2 linked regions of the Azotobacter salinestris genome follow. The protein of the gene in region 1 purifies or fractionates together with the protein of each later gene. This does not show direct contact. Links are inferred from orthologs where the notes say so. Each region holds a gene or a part of one and is shown on either strand. Other genes may lie near its edges. The genes, in order: GCU53_RS18605 and GCU53_RS07940.

Region 1 (7,335 bases):
CTCGAAGGCCTGCGGGTAATCGATCAGGCAGATCGCTTGCTTGGCAAGGTCGATCATCTGCTGGAAACCGGCGCCAACGATGTGTTGGTGGTCAGGCCTTGTGCCGGCAGCTTGGATGACCGCGAGCGCCTGTTGCCCTATACGGAGCACTGCGTGCTGCAGGTGGACCTGGCAGCTGGCGAAATGCGGGTGGACTGGGATGCGGACTTCTGAGCATGCAGGTCGAAGTCATCAGCATCTTTCCGGAGATGTTCGCCGCCATCCGTGATTTCGGCATAACCAGCCGAGCGGTCAAACAGGGCCTGCTCAGGCTCAACTGCTGGAATCCCCGAAGCTTCACGGAGGACCGCCACCAGACGGTGGACGATCGTCCGTTTGGCGGCGGCCCGGGCATGGTCATGAAGATCCAGCCTCTGGAGCGGGCTCTGGCTGCCGCCAGAGCCGCGGTCGGAGGACGGGCGAAGGTGATCTACCTGTCGCCGCAAGGCCGCCAGTTGAAGCAGCAGGCGGTGCGTGCGCTGGCGCAGGAGGAGGCGTTGATTCTCATTGCCGGCCGTTATGAAGGAGTCGACGAGCGCTTCATCGAAGCGCACGTGGATGAGGAGTGGTCGATCGGCGATTATGTCCTGTCCGGCGGCGAGCTGCCGGCCATGGTGCTGATCGATGCGGTTACCCGGTTGTTGCCCGGTGCGCTGGGGCATGCCGGTTCCGCCGAGGAGGACTCGTTCACCGATGGCCTGCTCGACTGCCCGCACTACACCCGACCGGAGGTGTACGAGGGAAAACGTGTTCCTGAGGTGCTGCTGAGCGGCAATCATGAGCACATCCGGCGCTGGCGTCTGCAGCAGTCCCTTGGGCGGACCTCGGAGCGCCGCGCCGATCTTCTGGATAGCCGCTCGCTTTCTGGAGAAGAGCAAAAGCTGTTGGCGGAATACCTTCGCCAGCGGAACGATAGTTGACGTATCGATGGCAGGCCAGGGGTCTGTCTCAGGAGCACTCAGATGACCAACAAGATCATTCAGCAGCTCGAAGCCGAGCAGATGAGCAAAGAGATTCCGGCTTTCGCCCCGGGCGATACCGTGATCGTGCAGGTGAAGGTGAAGGAAGGCGAGCGCCAGCGTCTGCAGGCTTTCGAGGGCGTGGTCATCGGCAAGCGCAACCGCGGCCTGAACAGCGCTTTCACCGTGCGCAAGATCTCCAGCGGCGTGGGCGTAGAGCGTACCTTCCAGACCTACAGCCCACTGGTCGACAGCATTACCGTCAAGCGTCGCGGTGACGTGCGCAAGGCCAAGCTGTATTATCTCCGCGACCTGTCCGGCAAAGCAGCACGTATCAAGGAAAAACTCTCCTGATCAGGGTTTTTCTCCTCGAAAAAGCAGCCGAAAGGCTGCTTTTTCGTTTGCGCGTCCGCCGGCAGGCGTGTAAGTCCTGCCTTGCAGCGCACAACAAAAAAATCCCGCCAGTGGCAGCCACCTATTTTTTCATCTGGAAGTAGTGGCATGACCCCTAGAGAGCAAGAAATCCAGCGTCGGATCGCGTTATCCGAAACCCGCATCACCAAAGCGGTCTTTCCGTTCACCACCAACCACCACAACACCCTGTTCGGCGGCACCGCGCTGGGCTGGATGGACGAGGTCTCGTTCATCACCGCAACGCGCTTCTGCCGCCTGCCGACGGTCACGGTTTCCTCGGACCGGGTCGATTTCAAGCATCCGATCCCGGGCGGCTCGATCGTCGAGCTGGTCGGGCGTGTGGTGCAGGTCGGCAACACCAGTTGCAAGGTCGAGGTGGAAATCTTCGTCGAAGGCATGTATTGCGGTACCCGCGAGAAGGCGATCACCGGCCTGTTCAGTTTCGTCGCCATCGACGAGAACAAGCGACCGCAGGCGATACTGCCCGGCTTTCCCATGGAAAAGGATGAGGCAGCCTGAACAGGCTGCCGCTGCCAGCGGGCCGGCGGTCCTCTGGCAGCACTTCTGTCCGTTCTGGCAAGGATCAGCATGCCCTCCATCGAGCATCCACAGATCGAGCGTTTTCTCGAGGCCCTCTGGCTGGAGAAGGGGCTTTCGACGCATACCCGGGCGGCCTATCGCAGCGATCTCGAGCTTTTCAACGGCTGGCTGGGTGAGCGTGGTCTGGAGCTGGTCGAGGTGGGGCGCGAACTGATCCTCGATCATCTGGCCTGGCGAGTCGACGCCGGCTACAAGGCGCGCTCCACCGCGCGCTTTCTCTCCGGTCTGCGCGGTTTCTTCCGCTACCTGTTGCGCGAGGGCGTGATCGCCAGCGATCCGACCCTGCAGGTGGATCTGCCGCAATTGGGCCGTCCCTTGCCCAAGTCCCTCTCCGAGGCCGATGTCGAGGCGCTGCTGGCGGCGCCGGAAAGCGACGATCCGCTCGGGCTGCGCGACCGGGCCATGCTCGAGGTGCTCTATGCCTGCGGCCTGCGGGTCAGCGAGCTGGTTGGCCTGCGCCTGGAGCAACTGAACCTGCGCCAGGGCGTGGTGCGGGTCTTCGGGAAGGGCAGCAAGGAGCGCCTGGTGCCGCTGGGCGAGGAGGCCATCGCCTGGCTCGAGCGCTATCTGGTCGAGGCCAGGGTACTGCTCCTCGGAGGGCGGCCGAGCGACGTGCTCTTTCCCAGCCTGCGTGGCGAGCAGATGACGCGGCAGACCTTCTGGCACCGCATCAAGCATCACGCCCGGGTGGCCGGGATCGACAAGAGCCTGTCGCCGCACACCCTGCGCCATGCCTTCGCGACCCATCTGCTCAATCATGGCGCCGACCTTCGCGTGGTGCAGATGCTTCTCGGCCACAGCGACCTGTCGACCACCCAGATCTACACTCACATCGCCCGGGCGCGCCTGCAGGAGCTGCACGCGCGGCATCATCCGCGTGGCTGAATAGACCGTCCGGCATGTCCCGCCTGTGATAGGCTCTGCCCATTCGCACCATCCTCGGAGTATCCATGCGCGTTTCCTCGCTTTTCGCTGCCGTGGCGCTTGGCCTGGCAGGCACTCTGGCCCTGGCGGCCGATCCCGACCAGGCCATTCGCAAGGCCCTGCAGCAGATGCAGCCGGGATTGCCGATCGAGTCCATCGCCGAAAGCCCGATGACAGGTCTCTACCAGGTCCAGCTGAAGGGTGGACGGATGCTCTATGCCAGTGCCGACGGCCAGTTCGTCATGCAGGGCTACCTGTATCAGCTCAAGGACGGCAAGCCGCTCAACCTCACCGAGAAGGCGGAAAGCCGGGCCGTGGCGAAGACCGTCAACGGCATACCGGCCAGCGAGATGGTGATCTTCGCGCCCAAGGAGCCGAAGACCCACATCACCGTCTTCACCGACACCGACTGCGGCTACTGCCAGAAACTGCACAGCGAGGTGCCGGAGCTGAACCGGCTCGGCGTCGAGGTGCGTTACGTGGCTTTCCCGCGCCAGGGTATCGGCTCCCATGGCTACGGGGATCTGGTGAGCGTCTGGTGCGCCAAGGATCGCCAGACGGCGATGAACAAGGCCAAGGCGCGGGAGAAGGTGCCGGCGGCCACCTGCGACAACCCGGTCGCCAGGCAGTTCGAACTGGGCCAGATGATCGGCGTGCAGGGCACTCCCGCCGTGGTGCTGGCCAACGGGCAGATGATCCCGGGCTACCAGCCGGCACCGCAGCTGGCCAAGCAGGCTATCGCCGCCCAGGCGACCAACTGACCGCACGGCCGTCAAGCCGCGCCGTCGGCGCCCTGCGGGCGGTGCGCCAATTGACTAAAGGCCGAGTGCTTCGTAATGTGCGGCTCTTTTCTCTGCGGCCGGGGCATGCCCGGTCGTTCTCTGCGGTGAAGATGGGGAGTTTCAGCGTGAAACCGGTCAAAGTAGGCATCTGTGGACTGGGTACCGTCGGTGGCGGCACCTTCAATGTGCTCAAACGCAATGCCGAGGAGATCGCCCGCCGTGCCGGGCGTGAAATCGAGATCGCCCAGATCGCCATGCGCAGCGCCAACCCGAAATGCGATATCGCCGGCACCCCCATCGCCGCCGACGTTTTCGAGCTGGTCGACAATCCGGAGATCGAGGTCGTCGTCGAACTGATCGGTGGTTGCGGCCTGGCCCGCGAACTGGTGCTCAAGGCCATCGACAACGGCAAGCATGTGGTCACCGCGAACAAGGCGCTGATCGCCGTGCACGGCGACGAGATCTTCGCCAAGGCCCGCGCGAAGGGCGTGATCGTCGCCTTCGAGGCGGCGGTGGCCGGCGGCATCCCGGTGATCAAGGCGATCCGCGAGGGCCTGGCCGGCAACCGCATCAACTGGGTGGCCGGCATCATCAACGGCACCGGCAACTTCATCCTCAGCGAAATGCGCGAGAAGGGCCGGGCTTTCTCCGATGTCCTCAAGGAGGCCCAGGCGCTGGGCTATGCCGAGGCCGATCCGACCTTCGACGTGGAAGGCATCGATGCCGCTCACAAGCTGACCATCCTCGCCTCGATCGCCTTCGGCATCCCGCTGCAGTTCGACAAGGCCTATACCGAAGGCATATCCAGGCTGACCAGCGCCGACGTCAACTACGCCGAGGCGCTGGGCTACCGCATCAAGCACCTGGGCATCGCCCGGCGCACCAGCGAGGGCTTCGAGCTGCGCGTGCATCCGACGTTGATCCCCGCCGATCGGCTGATCGCCAACGTCAACGGCGTGATGAACGCGGTGATGGTCAACGGCGACGCGGTGGGTTCGACCCTGTTCTGCGGCGCCGGCGCCGGCATGGAGCCGACCGCCTCGGCGGTGGTGGCCGACTTGGTGGATGTGGTGCGCGCCATGACCTCCGACCCGGAGAATCGCGTGCCGCATCTGGCCTTCCAGCCCGATGCGCTGTCCGCCCATCCGATCCTGCCGATTTCGGCCTGCGAGAGCGCCTACTATCTGCGCATCCAGGCCAAGGACCATCCGGGCGTGCTGGCCCAGGTGGCGAGCATCCTCTCCGAGCGCGGCATCAACATCGAGTCGATCATGCAGAAGGAGGCCGAGGAGCACGACGGCCTGGTGCCGATGATCCTGGTCACCCACCGGGTCCGCGAGCGCTGCATCGACGAGGCCATCGCCGCCATGGAAACCCTCGAGGGCGTGGTCGGCAAGGTTGTCCGCATCCGCGTCGAACAGCTCAACTAATCCGCTACAAGCCGCCCGCCGCCCGCCGCCAGTGTCCGAGTCGCTGCGGCTCGGGGCCTGCGGCCCGAACCGAAGGTTTGCACACATGCGCTACATCAGCACCCGTGGCCAGGCGCCGGCCCTGAATTTCGAAGACGTGCTGCTGGCCGGCCTCGCCAGCGACGGTGGCCTCTACGTGCCGGAAAACCTGCCGTGCTTCACCGTCGAGGAGATCGCCTCCTGGGCCGGCCTGCCGTACCACGAGCTGGCCTTCCGGGTGATGCGCCCGTTCGTCGCCGGTTGCATCGCCGACGCCGACTTCAAGAGGATCCTCGAAGAAACCTACGGGGTGTTCGCCCACAAGGCAGTGGCGCCGCTGACCCAGCTGGGCGCCAACGAGTGGGTGCTCGAGCTGTTCCAGGGCCCGACCCTGGCGTTCAAGGACTTCGCCCTGCAACTGCTCGGCCGCCTGCTCGACCACGTGCTGACCAGGCGCGGCGAGCGCGTGGTGATCATGGGCGCCACCTCCGGCGATACCGGCTCGGCCGCCATCGAGGGCTGCAAGGCCTGCGAGAACGTCGACATCTTCATCATGCACCCGCACAACCGCGTGTCCGAGGTGCAGCGCCGGCAGATGACCACCATCCTCGGCGACAACATCCACAACATCGCCATCGAGGGCAACTTCGACGACTGCCAGGAGATGGTCAAGGCCAGCTTCGCCGACCAGGGCTTCCTCAAGGGCACCCGGCTGGTGGCGGTCAACTCGATCAACTGGGCGCGGATCATGGCCCAGGTCGTCTACTACTTCCATGCCGCCCTGCAGCTCGGAGCACCGCACCGCTCGGTGGCCTTCTCGGTGCCGACCGGCAACTTCGGCGACATCTTCGCCGGCTACCTGGCGCGCAACATGGGCCTGCCGGTCAACCAGTTGATCGTCGCCACCAACCGCAACGACATCCTGCACCGCTTCATGTCCGGCAACCGCTACGACAAGGACACCCTGCACCCGTCGCTGTCGCCATCCATGGACATCATGGTTTCCTCCAACTTCGAGCGTCTGCTGTTCGACCTGCACGGCCGCAACGGCGCCGCCGTGGCCGCGCTGATGGACAGCTTCAAGGCCACCGGCAGGCTGGCGGTGGAGGACGACCGCTGGACCGAGGCGCGCCGCCTGTTCGACTCGCTGGCGGTGGACGACGAGAACACCTGCGCGACCATCGCCGAGGTGCATGGCGAGACCGGCTACCTGCTCGACCCGCACACTGCGATCGGCGTCAAGGCCGCCCGCGAGTGCCGCCGCAGCCTGGCCCTGCCGATGGTCGTTCTCGGCACCGCGCATCCGGTCAAGTTCCCCGAGGCGGTGGAGAAGGCCGGTATCGGTGCAGCTCCGCAGCTGCCGGCGCACCTGGCCGACCTGTTCCAGCGCGAGGAGCGCTGCAGCGTGCTGCCCAACGACCTCAAGGCGGTGCAGGACTTCGTCAGCCGGCACGGCAACCGCGGCAAACTGCTGTGAAGCATGCAGCTGGCCACTGAAGCTCGCTGACGCTCGAGCAACGAAGCCGCCTCCCGACAGGGGGGCGGCTTTTTTCTTTCATATTCCCTCCGTAGCCTGTCCAGGCATCGCATGGCCGGCCATGGCGACCGCTGGCGGGCTCTGCTCTCCAGTGCGCGCCATGCCCCCGATGCCTGCAGACGAGCCGGATGGAAACTTTCTGCGTGCTGGCAAGTCATTTGCAGGCTGTAAGCAGCCTTCTCGTCACCTGAGGTGTTTGGATATGGAGAGCACGCGTGCATTGCTGGTCGAGGCACTGGCGCCTTACAAGATCGATATAGGAGCGGTTCGCCCGGATGGAGGTCGGTTGCTGACGCTGCAGAGCGGCACTGGCGAGATTCTGATCGAGCGCCTGCTTCGTCCGGCGCAACTGCTGGACAAGTGGTTGCTCATCGATGTGGTGGATGGCCTCCACCGCGACCTGCGCATCCTCGAAGGGCGTCTCCCGCCCAGGGTGATCGCCGCGCTGGAGGGAGGGCAATGCGCTCGGCAGAGCGCCGTGTTCTGAGCATGACGAGCGACGAAAGGGCCCCGCGACCATCGAGGGGCCCTTTCGTTTGTGCCCGGACAGTGCAATGTCGGGGTCAGACCGCTCCGTTTTCGCGCAGGGCGGCAATCCGTTCCGTGCTGTAGCCGAGCGCCTGCAGCAGCTC
Region 2 (7,368 bases), 2.3 Mb from region 1 along the record:
CTGCACCGCCTTGTAGGTGGTGTTGCCGGTGTTCAGGTCGGGGAACACGAATACCGTGGCGCGGCCGGCCACCGGGCTGTCCGGGGCCTTCTGCCGGGCGACCGCGGCGATCGCCGCGGCGTCGTACTGCAGCGGGCCGTCGATCGGCAGGTCCGGGCGCGCCAGGCGGGCCAGGCGGGTGGCCTCGCGGACCTTCTCCACGTCGACGCCCTCGCCGGAGGCACCGGTGGAATAGCTGATCATCGCCACCCGCGGCGGGATACCGAAGGCCTGGGCCGAGGCCGCGCTCTGCAGGGCGATGTCGGCCAGCTCCTCGGCGCTCGGGTCGGGATTCACCGCGCAGTCGCCGTAGACCAGCACCTGGTCGGGCAGCAGCATGAAGAACACCGAGGACACCAGACGGCAGCCCGGTGCGGTCTTGATCAGCTGCAGGGCCGGGCGGATGGTGTTGGCGGTGGTGTGCACGGCGCCGGAAACCAGCCCGTCGACCTCGTCCAGGGCCAGCATCATGGTGCCGAGCACCACGTTGTCCTCCAGCTGGGCGCGTGCCGCCGGGGCGCTCAGGCCCTTGTGCCGGCGCCGCTCGACCATCGGCTCGACATAGCGCTCGCGGACCCGCTCGGGATCGACGATCTCCAGGCCGGCGGGCAATTCGATACCTTGCGCCCGGGCCACCGTCTGCACCTCCTCGGGTCTGGCCAGCAGCACGCAGCGGGCGATGCCGCGCTGCTGGCAGATTGCCGCGGCCTGCACGGTGCGCGGCTCGCTGCCTTCCGGCAGGACGATGCGCCGGTTCGCCGCCCTGGCCCGCCTGACCAGCTGGTAGCGGAACGCCGGCGGCGACAGGCGCGGCTCGCGGGGCGTGCCGCAGCGCCGGGCGAACCAGGCGTGGTCGAGGTGACTGGCCACGTAGTCGCTGATCCGTTCGGCGCGCTCCTGGTCGTCGAGGGGGATCTCCCGGTTCAGCCGCTCCAGTTCGTGCAGGGTTTCCTCGGGGGCGCGCTCCACGGCGAGCACCGGCAGGCCGTCGGCCATGGCCAGGCGGCACAGCTCGAGCACCCGCTCATCGGCGGGCAGTTCGCCGCACAGCAGCAGCCCGGCCAGCGCCATGCCGTTGCGGCTGGCCAGGCCAGCGGCGAGGATCACGTCGTGGCGGTCGCCGGGCACCAGCAACAGGGTGCCCGGCCTGAAGCGCGGCAGCAGGCTCGGCGCGGCGGCGGCGCACAGCAGGCTGTGCTGTACCCGGCGCTGGCGGTAGTCGCCGGGGTTGAGCAGGCGCGCGCCGAGCAGGTCGGCGATGTCGCTGGTGCGCGGGGTGTTCAGCGTGTCGTGCCAGGGCACGCAGCCGAGCAGGCGCAGGGTCTTGCCGAGCGGTTCGGGCTGGCACAGGCGCTCGGCCAAAGGCCCGGGGCGCACCTTGTTGAGGATCGCCCCGGCGACTGGCGTGTCCTGGCCGGCGCCGAGCAGGCGGGCCTGGATCTCCAGGCGGTCGCGCAGCTCTTCGAGGCTTTCCTCGGCCGGCGTGGAGACCAGGACGACGTCGGCGTTCAGGCTGCGTGCCAGATGCCCGTTGAGGCGTATGGCGTAGCCGACCTGTGGGCTCGGCACCAGGCCCTCGACGATCAGCACGTCGTGGCCGTTCTCGAGCTGCTGCAGACGACCGACGATGTCCTCCAGCAACTCATCCAACTGGCCGTCGCCGAGGCGCCGCTCCACCTGGGCCAGCGATAGAGGCTGCGGCGGGTTCAGATGGTGGGTGCGGGCGATCAACGCGGTGGAGCGCTCCGGACCGCTATCGCCGGGGTGCGGCTGGGCGACCGGCTTGAAGAAGGCGACTTTCAGGCCGCGCCGCTCCAGGGCGCGGACCAGGCCGAGGCTGGCCGAGGTGAGGCCGACGCCGTAGCCGCTGGGGGCGATCAGGAAGGTCTGCATGGGGCTGTCCTTGTCAGGAAGTGGGGGAGTCGAGCAGCGCCAGGGTGTCCAGGGCAATCTGCCGCTCCTCGCTGGTGGGGATCACCAGCAGGCGCGGATGGCCGGGGGCGTTGATCGCGCCGCTGACGCCGCCGACGCAGCGGGCGTTCGCGGCCTTGTCGACCGCCAGGCCGAGCAGCCCCAGATGGCCGACGGTCCTGGCGCGCACCAGCGGCGAGTTCTCGCCGATGCCGCCGGTGAAGATCACCCCGTCCAGGCGCGGCAGGGCGCAGGACAGCGCGGCCAGCGATTTGGCCAGGCGGTAGCAGAACACCTCGATGGCCAGGGTCGCCGGGCGGTGGCCCCGGGCACGCGCCTGCTCCAGGCTGCGCATGTCGTTGGAAAGCCCGGACAGGCCGAGCAGGCCGCTCTCGCTGTTCAGCAGGTGGTCGATCTCCTCGAGGCTCCAGCCCAGCACGCGGGCCAGGTGGCCATACAGGTTGGGGTCGACGTCGCCGCTGCGGGTGCCCATAACCAGGCCTTCCAGCGGGGTCAGGCCCATGCTGGTGTCGCGGCTCTGGCCGTCGACGATGGCGCAGGTCGAGCAGCCGTTGCCCAGGTGTGCGCTCAGCCAGCTGCTGTCGCCGGGGGACAGGCCGGCGAGCTCCGCGGCGCGCCGGCCGACGTAGTGGTGGCTGGTGCCGTGGAAGCCGTAGCGGCGCACGCCATGCTCGCGGTAGAGGTAGTCCGGAATGGCGTAGCGAAAGGCGTGCTCGGGCATGCTCTGGTGGAAGGCGGTATCGAACACCGCGACCTGCGGCAGGCCGGGGAACAGCTGCATGGCCGTCTCGATGCCGAGCAGGTTCTGCGGGTTGTGCAGCGGCGCCAGCGGCACCATGGCGCGGATCGCCGCGAGCGCCCGCGCGTCGATCAGACAGGATTGGGTGAATTGCTCGCCGCCGTGCACCACCCGGTGGCCGATGCCGTGCAGGCGGCCCTCGCAGGCCTCCTCGACCAGCGGCAACAGCGCTTCGAGCGCGGCGCGGTGGTCGGCGCCGGGCAGCTCGCGCTGGTGGCGGATGCTCGCGGCCTGCCAGCAGTGCAGCAGCGCCTGCGGGCTGTTCAGGCGCTCGGCCTGGCCGGCGAGCAGGGGCATGGCGTGGGCCTGGCTGATCAGGGCGAACTTGAGCGACGAGCTGCCGCAGTTGAGCACCAGTATGTTGCGTGTGGCCATCAGTCCTCCCGGGATCGTTCCTTCCGGCACCAGCCGCAGGAAAAGGGTTGACCGATGAGGCGCCGGCGATGTTCCGGATTGAGTACCCAAGGGCGGTTCTGCCAGGGCGGCTGGTGACGCAGATGCTGGGTATGCCCGCAGGACAGCAGCGCCACCCAGTGGCCGTCCGCGTCCTGGCGGAAGCCGGTCAGGCGCGGCGTCCCGGCCCGCTCGTCCTCGCCCGGTTCGCTTTCCCGCGAGGTGACGGTTACACTGGGAACTTCATTCTTCTTTTGCAAAAGGTTGTTCGCTCATGCTGATCGCCGCCAACAAGGCTGTCTCCATCGACTATACCCTGACCAACGATGCCGGTGAGGTGATCGACAGTTCTGCCGGCGGTGCGCCGCTGGTCTATCTGCATGGGGCCGGAAACATCATCGTCGGCCTGGAGAAGGCGCTGGAAGGCAAGCAGGCCGGGGACGAGCTGAAGGTTTCCATCGAGCCGGAAGAGGCCTACGGCGAGTACAGCCCCGAGCTGGTCGCCACCCTCAACCGCGCCATGTTCGAAGGCGTCGACGAGCTGGCGGTGGGCATGCAGTTCCACGCCTCCGCGCCGGACGGCGGCATGCAGATCGTCACCATCCGCCACCTGGAAGGCGACGACGTGACCGTCGACGGCAACCACCCCCTGGCCGGTCAGCGCCTGAACTTCCAGGTCAAGGTGGTCGGCGTGCGCGAAGCCCATCCGGAGGAAATCGCCCACGGCCATATCCATGGCGAGGGTGGCCACCACCACTGAAGCCGGCCCGCCGGCCGTGCGTGACACCTCGAAAGGGCGCCGTTTGGCGCCTTTTCTCTTGGCAAGCAGGGGAGTCGAGAGATGAGTGCGTTCCATGATCTGGCCTTGCGCGGACTGGACAGCCAGGACCTGCCGCTGGCGCAGTTCCGCGACAAGGTGGTGCTGGTGGTCAACGTCGCCTCGAAATGCGGCCTGACGCCTCAGTACGCGAGCCTGGAGAGGCTCCAGCTGCAGTACCGCGACCGTGGTTTCAGCGTGCTCGGCCTGCCGTGCAACCAGTTCGCCGCTCAGGAGCCGGGCGATGAGGCGCAGATCCGCGAGTTCTGCACCCTCAATTACGGTGTGACCTTCCCCCTGGCGGCCAAGCTCGAGGTCAACGGTCCCGAGCGCCACCCCCTGTACCGCTTGCTGGCGGGGGAGGACGCCGAGTTCCCCGGCGACATCACCTGGAATTTCGAGAAGTTCCTGGTGGGCCGCGACGGCCGCGTGCTGGCGCGCTTCTCGCCGCGCACCGCGCCGGACGCCCCGGCGCTGCTGCAGGCGATCGAGAAGGCCCTCGGCTGATCAGGAGCGGTTCTGCGCCTTGAGCAGGTTGCGGATCTCCTCGAGCAGCTGCTGGTCGCGGGTCGGTGCCGGCGGCAGGCTCGGCGCCGCCGCCTCCTTGCGCTTGAGCTTGTTGAGTGCCTTGACGCCGATGAAGATGGCGAAGGCGATGATCACAAAGTCGATCACCGTCTGGAGGAACCGGCCGTAGGCCAGCACCACCGCGGGCGCATCGCCCCGGGCCTGCTTGAGGGTGATGGCCAGGTCGGAGAAGTCCACTCCGCCGATCAGCAGGCCGAGCGGCGGCATGATCAAGTCCCCGACGAAGGACGAGACGATCTTGCCGAAGGCCGCGCCGATGATGATCCCCACCGCCATGTCGACCACGTTGCCCTTGACGGCGAAGGCCTTGAATTCGCTGAGCATGCCCATGCAAGCGCTCCTCGTTGAGATGACCTGGCTCGCAGTCTAGGGCGTGTCATCGGTTATTTCCCGCAGCGCGCCGGTCGCTGAAAACCCGGCCGGCGTCCCTCAGACGTCCGGAAAGCGGACTGGCGGCAGGGCCTCGAAGGCCGGTCTGGCGAACAGGTAGCCCTGGAACAGCTCGATCCCCAGACCGCGCAGGGCCTCGAGTTCGCCCGGCGTCTCCACGCCCTCGGCGATCACCGTGATCCCCAGGCGCCGGCTGATCGCGAGCAGACCCTCGACCAGGACCTGGCGCACGCTGTCGCGGTCGATGTCGCGAATCAGCGCCATGTCCAGCTTGATCAGGTCCGGCTGGAAGTCGGCCAGCAGGTTGAGCCCGGCGTAGCCGGCGCCGAAGTCGTCGATGGCGGTGCGAAAACCCTGCTGGCGATAGGCGCGCAGGATGCCGATCAGGGGGTCGAGGTCGAGCTCCTGTTCCTGCTCGGTGACCTCGAAGATGATCCGCTCCAGCGGGAAATGGCAGCGCCGCGCGGCTTCCAGGGTGGCGCGGAGGCAGGTTTCCGCGCGATAGACGGCATTGGGCATGAAGTTGATCGACAGGAATCCCGGTACGGCCAGGGCCGCTCCCCATTCCACGGCCTTGACCCGGCACTGCTGGTCGAAGCGGTAGCGGTTCTCCGCATCGACCTGCGCCAGCAGGCTGCCCGCGCCGCTGCCGTCGGCACCGCGCACCAGTGCCTCGTGGGCGAAGATGCGGCGCTTCGGCAGGTCGACGATCGGCTGGAAGGCCATGCTCAGGGCGGGAGTGGAGTCCGGGGCGGTCTGGCAGGCGTGGCAGGGCGATGGGGTGTCAGGCATCGGCGAATGACTCGGAAGGGTTCGATGAGGCACGAAAGCAGATTTCACCTTGGCTGTCATCCGGACTTTCAGGCACGCCCGGCTTGCAGCGACAGCCTCGCCAGGGCCAGGAAAGCTTTTCTATGAGGCAGATGAATACATTACCGAGCAGAAGAGGATCCGTCGCGAGCAGAACTTCAAGCAGGCCGGGGAGCTGTTCCGCGGCTACGACCTCGGCATGGCCAACGAATAGGGCCACACGGCGCTGATCCTGGCCGCCTATCACGGGCGAATCGAGACGGTGGCGCAGCTGCTCGCCGCCGGCGCCGGCACCGATGCCTGTGGCCAGGACCGGCATGGCAACACCGCGCTGATGGGGGCGATCTTCAAGGGCGAGCTGCGCATCGCCAGGCGCCTGCTGGCGACCGAATGCGATCCGGACCAGCGCAATGCCGCCGGCCAGACCCCGGCCATGTACGCCGCGCTGTTCCAGCGCCGGGAGCTGCTCGAGGCGCTGCGCGAGCGCGGTGCCAACCTGACGGCCAGCGATGCGTTCGGCAACACGGTGGAGAACCTGGCGCGCGGGGAGATCCGCTCGCCCTGAGCGCCGGCAGCTGCGGTTGCCGGCTGCTAAGGTGAAGAGGTCCGGCCCCGCCACCACAGGAGGAACGCTTCATGTACGTCGATCCCCACCCCCTGAGCAAGGATTTCCCGGACCAGACCGAGACGCTGCAGCGTCTGCGGCAGACGAGCCCCAACTTTTCCCGCCTGGTCGAGGAGTACGAGGCGCTGGACAAGCGCATCTGCCGTGTCGAGGGCGGTACGGAGAACCTGGACGACCTGCAGCTGCAAGCGTTGAAGCAGGAGCGGGTGGTGATGAAGGACGATATCGCCCGCCAGCTCCGAAAGGCACTCGACAACAGCGGAAGCTGACTCGTCGAGCGTCGCGCACAGGCCTGCGCCCGGCCGCTATCATGCGGGCTTTTCCCGGAGCGGAGTTCCCATGGCCAAGGCCAAGCGCATGTACGGCTGCACCGAGTGCGGCGCCACCTTCCCCAAATGGGCCGGCCAGTGCGGCGAGTGCGGCGCCTGGAACACCCTGGTGGAAACCCTGCTGGAGGGCGCGGCGACGCCGAACGGTCGCGGCGGCTGGGCCGGCCAGCAGGCCAACGTCAGGACCCTGGCGGAGGTCAGCGTCGAGGAGGTGCCGCGCTTCTCCACTGCCTCGAAGGAGCTCGACCGGGTGCTCGGCGGCGGCCTGGTGGACGGCTCGGTGGTGCTGATCGGCGGCGACCCCGGCATCGGCAAGTCGACCATCCTCCTGCAGACCCTGTGCAACGTCGCCGAACGCTTCCCGGCGCTCTACGTCACCGGCGAGGAGTCCCAGCAGCAGGTGGCGATGCGTGCCCGCCGCCTGGACCTGCCGCAGGACAAGCTCAAGGTGATGACCGAGACCTGCATCGAGGCGATCATCGCCACCGCCCGCCTGGAAAAGCCCAAGGTGATGGTGATCGACTCGATCCAGACCATCTTCACCGAGCAGCTGCAGTCGGCGCCCGGCGGCGTCGCCCAGGTGCGCGAGAGCGCGGCGCTCTTGGTGCGCTTCGCCAAGCAGAGCGGCACCGCGGTGTTCCTGGTC

Evidence for each region.
Region 2: the proteins of GCU53_RS18605 (region 1) and GCU53_RS07940 purify together in Escherichia coli (affinity purification with mass spectrometry, with the first as the bait; 2 studies listed by BioGRID). This does not show direct contact. The link is inferred for Azotobacter salinestris from one-to-one orthologs.

The regions. Positions count from the first base shown.
Region 1 is NZ_CP045302.1:3,966,450-3,973,784, forward strand. The notes cover bases 1,997-4,829. They hold GCU53_RS18605 (DsbC family protein), read left to right. Parts: upstream 1,997-2,962; coding sequence 2,963-3,697; downstream 3,698-4,829. Other genes in these bases: xerD (site-specific tyrosine recombinase XerD), read left to right, coding at 2,001-2,897; GCU53_RS18610 (homoserine dehydrogenase), read left to right, coding at 3,844-4,829. Outside these bases: ribosome maturation factor RimM, read left to right, coding at 1-213; tRNA (guanosine(37)-N1)-methyltransferase TrmD, read left to right, coding at 216-959; rplS (50S ribosomal protein L19), read left to right, coding at 1,002-1,352; GCU53_RS18595 (acyl-CoA thioesterase), read left to right, coding at 1,500-1,931; more of GCU53_RS18610, read left to right, coding at 4,830-5,148; thrC (threonine synthase), read left to right, coding at 5,234-6,643; GCU53_RS18620 (DUF3509 domain-containing protein), read left to right, coding at 6,906-7,190; GCU53_RS18625 (CaiB/BaiF CoA transferase family protein), read right to left, coding at 7,267-7,335. UniProt on the Escherichia coli protein: Acts as a disulfide isomerase, interacting with incorrectly folded proteins to correct non-native disulfide bonds.
Region 2 is NZ_CP045302.1:1,674,214-1,681,581, reverse strand. Bases 2,315-5,180 are described here. They hold GCU53_RS07940 (FKBP-type peptidyl-prolyl cis-trans isomerase), read left to right. Parts: upstream 2,315-3,437; coding sequence 3,438-3,923; downstream 3,924-5,180. Other genes in these bases: GCU53_RS07925 (EAL domain-containing protein), read right to left, coding at 4,998-5,180; mscL (large-conductance mechanosensitive channel protein MscL), read right to left, coding at 4,488-4,898; GCU53_RS07935 (glutathione peroxidase), read left to right, coding at 4,005-4,487; GCU53_RS07945 (DUF3565 domain-containing protein), read right to left, coding at 3,145-3,423; GCU53_RS07950 (acetate kinase), read right to left, coding at 2,315-3,145. Outside these bases: pta (phosphate acetyltransferase), read right to left, coding at 1-1,932; more of GCU53_RS07950, read right to left, coding at 1,946-2,314; more of GCU53_RS07925, read right to left, coding at 5,181-5,750; GCU53_RS07915 (HP1242/YdcH family protein), read left to right, coding at 6,405-6,662; DNA repair protein RadA, read left to right, coding at 6,733-7,368. UniProt on the Escherichia coli protein: Folding helper with both chaperone and peptidyl-prolyl cis-trans isomerase (PPIase) activities. Chaperone activity prevents aggregation of unfolded or partially folded proteins and promotes their correct folding.